DNA from 2 places in the Streptococcus sp. STC1396 genome. Region 2 is predicted to be linked to the other one. Evidence: riboswitches for the same ligand, from Rfam matches in the RefSeq annotation. Region 2 holds a riboswitch; the other holds the start of a gene.
What was found. Region 2 has a riboswitch for preQ1 ahead of AC5FEC_RS01545 (nucleoside hydrolase). Riboswitches for the same ligand answer to the same signal wherever they lie in the genome.

Region 1 (4,796 bases), on a different contig from region 2:
TCTCATAAGGCAGACTATCCCGCTCCTGAGCAATTTTTTCGATAAACTCCCAGACCTGATCCATAGATTCCGCCAGAATATGAGTAGGATTGACTGAGAAGTCCAAAGATGCCAGCTTATTCAAAACAGCTTCCTGACTGGTTTCCTGAGTCGGACTGGCTTCTTGATAGAGGAAAGTAGCCAGTTTACGCTTGGCCACAACAGCTGTATCTAATTGGCGTAGGGTTCCGGCTGCTGCATTTCGCGGATTGGCAAACTCAGGCTCGCCATTTTCCTGACGCAGCTGGTTAACCGCATCAAAGGATGCCTTAGGCATGTAGCATTCTCCGCGGACAGTCAAGTCAACAGGCTCTTTGAGAGTCAAGGGAATATCCTTGACCCGTTTGAGATTTTCCGTGATATTTTCACCGACAGAGCCGTCTCCGCGCGTCGCGCCTGCTATCAAGACACCATTTTCATAGGTCAGGGAAATAGACAGACCGTCAATCTTGAGCTCGCAGAAGTAGGAAACGCTGGGAAATTCCCGACGCACCCGCTCGTCAAATGCCAGTAATTCTTCACGTGAAAAAGCATCCTGCAAACTAAAAAGAGGATACTGGTGTTGGTATTTTTCAAATCCTTCTAAAATCTTCCCACCAACCCGATGTGTAGGGCTGTCAGGCAGAATGTCTGATGGGTACTTTTCTTCTAAGTTCACCAGCTCACGATAGAGCCGGTCATACTCACTGTCAGATACGCTTGGACGGTCACTGGTATAGTATTCATGGGCGTATTGATTAAGCAATTTGACTAATTCTGCAATTCTTTTTTTCATACTTCTATTTTATCATAAATGGGCGAAATCTTCCTCTATTTGTTCCTCACAATCTACAGGAAATTAAAAACAACTATACATTTTTATAGTTGTTCTTTATAATCTATCTCGTCAAATCAATATGCTGGGACAGACGATTGATTAAAATCGCTCCAATTAGCAAAGAAACAAATTCTCCAGCCGCTGTCGTAAACCAAGTGAGGAAAAAGGGAAGACCTTGTAAGAGGTGCAGTTCCGCAGCAATGGTAAACATGGAAATAGAAAAGAGAATTGCAAAGCAGAAATGATCTAGCCGAATCAGATTATTAAGAATATATTGATTCTTAAATTTTTCAAAAAGAATAACACCTAAAGTCAAAAAAACTAAAGTGGAACCACCACCAACAAAGACATCTACGATGCCAAAACTATATAAATTGGCAATCATACAGCCTAAGGTCACCCCGATGATATACTTACGATGATAAAAGGCCATAAAGTTCATCATCTCCGAAATACGGAATTGATAAGCACCATAGCTAATAGCATTCAAAGGCGGGGTAATGGTCAAAGCTACATAGATCGCCGCAACTAAGGCAATCTGAGTCATGTCACGAACAGTTAGGTTTTGTTTTTTCATTTTTTCTCCTTTAGCGGTTTTCCCGCTTAAAATATGCTTGACGAAAGAAGCTAAGCGTCAAGGGCTGTATCCCTTGCTAAAATTAGGAAATGAAATAGGTCGCAGACTCTCTTAAAACAGCTCCTTCTCCCCACTCTCTCACATTGAGACACAGCCTTTCAAGTATAGCACAAATCCCGAAAATATGATAGACTAAGATCATGAAAGTTGTAATAAAAAAGTTTTTTGATAATGAAATTTTATCCTACCTGTTTTTTGGAGTAGCCACTACTGTGGTAGCTGTCGCGACCCGGATGCTGCTCTATACTCTGACCTCGAATGAAATCATTGCGACCATCATCGGAAATATCGCCGGTATTCTTTTTGCCTTTGCGACCAACGATACCATTGTTTTCAAGCAAAAAAGAAAGGGCTGGCCAGTCAGACTGATTAAATTCTTTATCGCTCGGCTCAGCACCCTAGGCCTCGACCTAGCTCTAACCATCATCTTTGTCAGCTGGTTCCCGCAAATCATCGGCCAATTTGTCAACAATGACATCAAGATGGTCAATACTGTCGAAACCTTCATTGCCCAAGTAGCTATTATCATCCTCAACTATGTCTTCAGCAAGATTTTTGTTTTTAAAAGCAAGAAATAATAATAGGCTATTTGAGAAGCTAATATGGAGGCTACAATGCAATTTCGATTGGAAAATAGAGAATCGAAGAAAACACAAGAACTGGGAAATTTAATCAGAGCATATAATCAATCAAAGAGAGAACCGTCAAAAAGTGAACCTCTTAACATCTATGTCGAAGACGAACAAGGAAATCTAATTGCTGGCATGGTAGCCGAAACTTTTGGACATTGGCTAGAAATTGAATATTTGTATGTGCAAGAGAATTTGCGAGGACAAGGCATAGGCTCAAACATTTTGAACCGGGCAGAAAAAGAGGCTAGAGAAAGAAAGTGTAAATATTCATTTGTGAACACCTATCAGTTTCAAGCACCGAATTTTTATAAAAAGCACGGTTATGAAGAAGTGTTTGCCTTAAAAGAATATCCCTATACCGGAGAAAGATATTATTATACAAAAGCATTATAATTTAAGATTTGAATGATTCAAATCAGATGCATTATTGTCGGTTTCTTACGAAGAAGAGAAAATAGAGTTATGTTTAGACCAAAGTTTCTTTGCCCTATAAAAGCAAATCTGGACCAGATTATTCTGACCCAGATTTTTTGATGATTAGATTTCCAAACTTGGATTTTCAGCTGTCAGGTGAGTAATGTCACCCTTGACACCGAAATATTCCTCCACCAGAGACTGGAGTTCTTTCATGGCTGCTTGAGCACGCGCTGTCTGCTCTTCATTGATGGCCTCAATAACTAAAACAGCATCCTTGGTTCCTTCTGTTAGCATGGTCCGCTGAGCTTCTCGCCAGTTGAGACAGCGGCAGACGGCTCCCTCCTCATCATAGTAGATGATTTCCTCTGGCAGAGCCGGTGCATCCGTTTCAGCTCCCAGTGGAAAGAAGGCTTCACCACCCTTGGCTTTCCCCAGATGAAGACCACCGACAATCTTGTCCAAATCCTCCCCACCACAAGGAACGGCATAAGACAAGGACACACTGTTATAAAGATCTACCAAAGGATTGATTGGGTTGAATTCCCGTCCTTGACTGACCCGCTTGAGTAGGGCTTCGATAGAGGAACGCGCTCCTTTTTTGGTCTTAAATTGGCCGAAAGCCTGCCGCCATTCCTGAATAACATCATTCTGGGTAAAATTCTCATCTGGGATAAAGTCTTCAGCTCGCTTTGCTCCCTTATCTAGCAAGGATTTGAAGTAGGGATCCTTGCTTTCATCGACTGAATTGTCCAAACCCTTGGCTACCATAATACTAATCTGCGCCTCTGGAAACAAAGTCCAAAATTCATTTTCAACTGTAATTTTCATGTTGCACCTCAATAATTTCTTTTCTGACCTTTTTTGACCAGCTCCCAGTCCTTGGTAATATTCTCTCGGACGCGAACCAGCATCTTTTCTAACTCTTTCCGCTCAGTTTCTGAAAAATTTTCCAACGAAACCTGCTCCGAATATTCGTTTTCCGCTAAGATAAAAGGATAGAGGGCTGCCCCCCTCTCAGTAACGAACCATTCCTTATTCTTGCGGTTATTGGCAGCTGAGCGCTGTTCCAGTAAACCTTTGCCTTCTAGTTTCTTGACTGATCGAGCCACCGTCGAGCGATCTACCTTGAGCAAATCCGACAGCTCCTCCTGGATAATGCCAGGATTCTCCGCAATCCGCACCAGATAGAGATATTGTCCCCGCGCCAGATCTATGTCACGAAACTCCAGATTAGCGATGGAATCCAAAGCTCGGGCAATAATGCCAATTTCACGTAAAACTGTCATTTGTCCTCCTTATGAAACTAGTATATCAACTTTTTATTGCAAATGCAATAAAAAGTTGATACTTTCTAAAAAAGAAATGACTTTCTTTAAGAGAGCTATCACATTTTTATCATTTCTGTAGCGGCGAAAGCAATATAGACATTACCAAGCGCTTTTCCGATGCAAAAAGACGTACAGTTGTTACAACTGTGCGTCTGTCTGCCCTAATTATACTTTAACTTAACTAGAAAAATGACTCTGTTAGACTTGCCATCAAACAGTCAAAAAGATTCCAGAAATAACAGCCAGCCGTAAGTAAACATTAAACTCCATACAGCAGCAATATCTCTATTTATTCTCTACTACTTTCTCATTATCCATAATAAATGGTTTGGCCAGTCCTTCCCCTGTGTAGTCTTTATATTTGGTCTGCAAGTATTTGTAGACATCTTCCTTGGTTGCAAACTTGATTGCCTGATAAGGCTCTTCAAAGGTCAGCTTTTCGACAAATAAATATCCGTTTTTAGCTGGAACCAAAACACCGACATGCCCGACAAAGAGAGAATCACCATCAAGATTATCGTGGACTATGACAGAAAGCATCCTCGCCTTTTCGCTAAACTTGAACTGTTTGAAGTATTCCTCCATCTTCTTAGCATGGACTTTTACATCTTGAGTCGCTTCAGTCTTGACTCTTGAAAACAGGATATTAAATTCTTCCTTATCCTTGGCATCAAATAGCTTTCCCTTGTCAATCGCGTCATTATCTAAGAATAAAAGTTCATCATCCTTTGCCATTTGAGGAATTTCGATGCTATTTTTCAGCAAAGTATAAGAGTTAATTCGGCAATTTGTCCCGATAAAATCACCCTTTTTTTCACGCCACAAACTGCTGATTTTTTCTACATCGTAGTCTGTTTTGGTGAATTTAGTGAAATCGCCTGTTAATCCAGTAGAACCGACAATGCCATTGTAGTCATTGACTAGAT
Region 2 (4,796 bases):
ATCAGGTGCAACGCAAAACCTATCGTATTGGTCACGGGAATATTCGCGGATTTGCTAGTCCTCTATATAAATAAGTAAAGAAATTCTTTGCACACAGGAAGCAAGTGCCGATAAATTTCAATTGTAATAAGCATCTCATTTAAGCATTACAAACTTTTTCTAGACTCTTTTAGTAGAAGACGGTCTAAACCGTAGCGGAAGTAGGCAACTCCTCAGAGGAATTTTAAAAAGGGAAATTTAGAAGAGAGTAACAAAAACAACAGTACAAAATTAGTGCTGTTGTTTTTGTTAATTCAAATGCATTTTTAAATATTAGTAGATTTTGCAAAGATTCTTGGGCTGACCTTTTTGAGTTGTGGAATGAAGACCAGACTGACCCCGATAACGAGAAGTCGGTCTGCATAGTCAGTCAGTGCTTGGACGATGATGGTACTGGTGACCAAATCTAAGCCTAAGCCATGTAAGCCCTGAACGATGAGGCTGGAACCACTTGGAGTAATCCCTTTGAAGACGATGACGGTAATCAGAGAGGCCAAGGCAGTGGCTGGCAGGGAAACCATAAAAGATTTCCAGAAGAGGTTTAGCCTAGGTTTTGAATCAGCCTTGAAAAAGACTGAGATGAGCAGTGCCAAAAGAATGGCTACTGGAGAGAAATATATAGCAGAAATGTCCGTTGTAAAAGCACTAATCAGAGCGCTGGCAATCGCAGTTCCTACTCCGAAAATAGGTCCTAAAACAAGGCTGGCTAATATCGTTCCAAACGTATCCAAATAAACAGGAAGTTTTAGAAAAAGAGCAATGTTGGCACCGGCATAGTTAAGAGCGATGCAGACAGCAGTAAATGTGATGATAAATGGTGATGTTTTTTTCATAATCTTATCCTAAGTTTAAAGTTTGTAGATCTTGGCAGATGATTTCCTTTGAGGTATTGAGTATCACAGCGAGAAAATCCTGAAAAAAGAGTTTGGTATCTACTTGAGTCAACACTTTAGTGTTTGCTTCTTTATTATAAAAATGATAAGCATCAACCAGCGTTTGTCCCATGGCAATACCCTCCGTTGCAACATCTACATAGGAATCAAAACCATGGCAAAGGTCTTCATGCAGGAAATGGGAAACAGCCAACGGATCGTTGATGACACAACCGATGATATGTTCATACTCCCAATGAAAATCCCAATAGAAACGAGTGATTTTCCCGATGAAGTCAGCGACTTCAAGATTAATAAAACGCATATATTCAAATAGATTGGGTGTTAAGACAATCTTTCGAGTGACATCTAGACCGACCATTTCAATCTTTTTTCCAAGTTTTTCGTAGGTTTCTTGAGCTGCATGCGGATCGCACCAGTAGTTGTATTCGGCCACAGGTGAACAGTTGCCGTGCGATTTGTAGCTGCCGCCCATGCTGATAAATCGGTCTAGATGTTGACCAAGTGTAGGATTTTTCCTGAGAGCCAAGGCAATATTGGTCAAAGGCCCCAGCGCGATGATAGAAGTATTCTTATTGGTCTGGAAGTAGTCTGCCAGGAAGTCATAAGCAGCTTGTGGCTGGGCTTGGGTGGAGCTGCTTCGTGCTATCCCGCTTTCCCCCAATCCATCCATGCCGTGGGTATCTTGAGCGGAGATGAATTCACGAACCAAAGGCTTGTCGGCTCCTGCATAAATTGGAATATCCAGCCGATTCAGCCTTTCCAATATTTTGAAGGCATTTTCTAGGCCTAGTTCAACTGGGACATTTCCAGCAACAATCGTCAAAGCGACCACCTCTAAGTCAGGGTGTTGCAGGGCATAGAGCAGGGCTAGGCTGTCATCTATGCCGGGATCACAATCAATAATAACTTTTCTTTTCATAGGTCCTCCTTTTGAGAAATAAAATAAGGTTGAAACCTCCGTCTCAACCCCTCAGTTAGTTCTGCCAAAGCGGCAGGACACCAGAAAAAACTATGCGCAATTACATTACTTTAGAATATAAGGGTACTTAGTTTTTTATACTGGGAAGTTTGCGAACCAGTCCAAAACAACTGTTTTGAATTATGCATTTACTATCATAATGAAAAATTGCCTAAAAGTCAATGGGAAGGAGGACAAGAATAGTCAGTCTTTTGACTTTATGATATAATAAGATGAAAGAAATGAGGAGAATATAATGGCAAAAATAGTACAAACAGATAAAGCACCAGCAGCAATCGGACCTTATGTCCAAGGAAAAATCGTCGGCAACCTTTTATTTGCCAGCGGTCAAATTCCTTTGTCACCAGAGACAGGAGAAATTGTAGGAGCAACGATTGAGGAGCAGACCCAGCAGGTTTTGAAAAATGTAGCAGCCATTTTAGCAGCCGCCGGAACAGATTTTGACCATGTGGTCAAGGCGACCTGTTTCCTGAGTGATATCAATGATTTTGTGCCATTTAATGAAGTCTACAAGACAGCCTTTAAGAGCGAGTTTCCAGCTCGTTCGGCAGTAGAAGTGGCTCGCTTGCCTCGTGATGTTAAAATCGAAATCGAAGTCATTGCTGAGATTGTGGAATAAATGTTTGGGGCTGGGAAAAGTTTCCTGTCCCTTTTTAGACATGATAGGTTAGAGAAAGGAGAAAGAATGACTGAACACAAGATTCAATTAGTGATTGTGACTGGAATGAGCGGGGCGGGGAAGACCGTAGCTATCCAGTCCTTTGAAGATTTAGGTTATTTTACCATTGATAATATGCCGCCAACTCTGGTGCCAAAGTTCTTACAGCTGGTCGAAGGGACCACTGACAATGATAAATTGGCTTTGGTTGTTGATATGCGCAGCCGTTCTTTCTTTTTGCAAATCCAGAATGTTTTGGATGATTTAGAGCAAAATGAGAACATCGATTTCAAGATTCTTTTCCTAGATGCGGCGGATAAGGAGTTAGTGGCTCGTTATAAGGAAACACGGCGCAGCCATCCGCTGGCAGCTGATGGACGGATTTTGGATGGGATTAAGCTGGAGCGTGAGCTCTTGGCCCCTCTGAAAAATCTCAGTCAAAATGTTGTGGACACAACAGATTTGACACCACGGGAGCTCAGAAAGACCATCTCTGAGCAATTTTCAAATCAGGACGAGATGCACAGTTTCCGGATTGAAGTCATGAGTTTTGGTTTCAAATACGGTCTGCCTTTGGATGCAGATTTGGTCTTTGATGTACGTTTCCTGCCCAATCCGTACTATAAGCCCGAACTGCGCAATCAGACAGGCTTGGACAAGGATGTCTTCAACTATGTCATGAACCATGCTGAGTCAGAAGAATTTTACCAGCATCTGCTGGGCTTGATTGAGCCGATTTTGCCGGGTTATCGGAAAGAAGGAAAATCTGTGCTGACCATCGCAGTAGGCTGCACGGGCGGACAGCACCGCAGCGTAGCCTTTGCGCAACGTTTGGCGGATGATTTGGCAAAAAATTGGCCAGTTAATGCCAGCCATCGCGACAAAAATCGTCGGAAGGAAACGGTGAACCGCTCATGAGAAAACCTAGAATCACAGTCATTGGTGGCGGCACAGGAATCTCAGTTATCTTGGACAGTCTGCGGAAAAAAGAAGTGGAAATCACAGCTATTGTCACAGTAGCAGATGACGGCGGCAGTTCTGGCGAGCTACGGAAAAACATTCAGCAGCTGACTCCTCCGGGCGATTTGCGAAATGTTCTTGTAGCCATGTCTGACATGCCAAAGTTCTATGAGAAGGTCTTCCAGTATCGCTTTGCCGAAGGAGACGGTGTTCTAGCTGGTCATCCTCTGGGGAATCTGATTATTGCCGGCATTTCTGAAATGCAGGGCTCAACCTATAACGCCATGCAGCTTCTGACCAAGTTTTTCCATACGACAGGTAAAATCTATCCTTCTAGTGACAATCCCCTTACTCTACATGCTGTTTTTACGGATGGAACGGAAGTTGTCGGTGAAAGCAATCTGGCTAGTAAGAGTGGGATGATTGAGCGGGTTTATGTGACCAATACTTATGATGATGAAAAGCCTGCTGCTAGTAAAAAGGTGGTTGAGAGCATTTTGGAAAGCGATATGGTGGTTCTGGGACCAGGTTCCCTCTTTACTTCCATTTTACCTAATCTCGTTATTGAGGAAATTGGTCAAGCCCTTCTAGATACAAAGGCAGAAGTGGCCTATGTCTGCAACATTATGACTCAACGCGGCGAAACCGAGCACTTTTCAGATAGCGACCATGTCCAAGTGCTGCATCGTCATCTGGGCAGAAAGTTCATTGATACTGTCTTGGTCAATATCGAGCCGGTCCCGCGTGAGTATATGAATAGCAATAAATTTGATGAATATCTGGTGCAGGTTGACCACGATTTTCGAGGGTTGCAGGAGCAAGTTCCTCGCGTTATTTCTTCGAATTTTCTTTGTTTGGAAAATGGCGGAGCTTTTCACGATGGCGAGTTAGTCGTTGATGAGTTGATGCAGATTATACAGGTGCGCAAATGAGTTTTACAGTTAAGGTCAAAGAAGAGCTTTTAAGCTTAGCTGTAAAGGACAAAAATGAGTTGGCTGCTATCATCAAGATGGCTGGTAGTCTGGGAATTTCTTCGTCTGGCCTTACCTTATCCATTTCAACAGAAAATGCCAAAATTGCCCGACATATCTACGAGCTGCTGATAGACATCTATCAGGTCAAGTCAGAAATCCGCCACCATCAGAAGACTAATTTGCGCAAGAATCGTGTTTATACAGTATTTCTGGATCAAAAAGTGGAAGAAATCCTATCTGATCTACACTTGGCTGACTCCTTTTTTGGTATCGAGGTAGGGATTGACCAG

Region 1: it holds a riboswitch for preQ1, as region 2 does, so the genes downstream of both, AC5FEC_RS01985 (QueT transporter family protein) here and AC5FEC_RS01545 (nucleoside hydrolase) in region 2, are expected to answer to the same signal.

Annotation. Positions count from the first base shown of each region.
Region 1 is NZ_JBZYCU010000003.1:86,525-91,320, forward strand. Features, by position in the region: gene ligA (NAD-dependent DNA ligase LigA) at 1-814, opposite strand, end outside; gene AC5FEC_RS01985 (QueT transporter family protein) at 918-1,433, opposite strand; PreQ1 riboswitch class II at 1,431-1,523, opposite strand; gene AC5FEC_RS01990 (GtrA family protein) at 1,634-2,071, shown strand; gene AC5FEC_RS01995 (GNAT family N-acetyltransferase) at 2,108-2,518, shown strand; gene AC5FEC_RS02000 (B3/B4 domain-containing protein) at 2,663-3,370, opposite strand; gene AC5FEC_RS02005 (MarR family winged helix-turn-helix transcriptional regulator) at 3,379-3,828, opposite strand; gene AC5FEC_RS02010 (DUF4300 family protein) at 4,156-4,796, opposite strand, start outside.
Region 2 is NZ_JBZYCU010000002.1:145,253-150,048, reverse strand. Features, by position in the region: partial or broken gene AC5FEC_RS01555 (GBS Bsp-like repeat-containing protein) at 1-74, shown strand, start outside; gene AC5FEC_RS01550 (LytS/YhcK type 5TM receptor domain-containing protein) at 306-872, opposite strand; gene AC5FEC_RS01545 (nucleoside hydrolase) at 877-1,854, opposite strand; PreQ1 riboswitch class I at 1,976-2,020, opposite strand; gene AC5FEC_RS01540 (RidA family protein) at 2,150-2,533, shown strand; gene rapZ (RNase adapter RapZ) at 2,600-3,490, shown strand; gene AC5FEC_RS01530 (YvcK family protein) at 3,487-4,464, shown strand; gene whiA (DNA-binding protein WhiA) at 4,461-4,796, shown strand, end outside.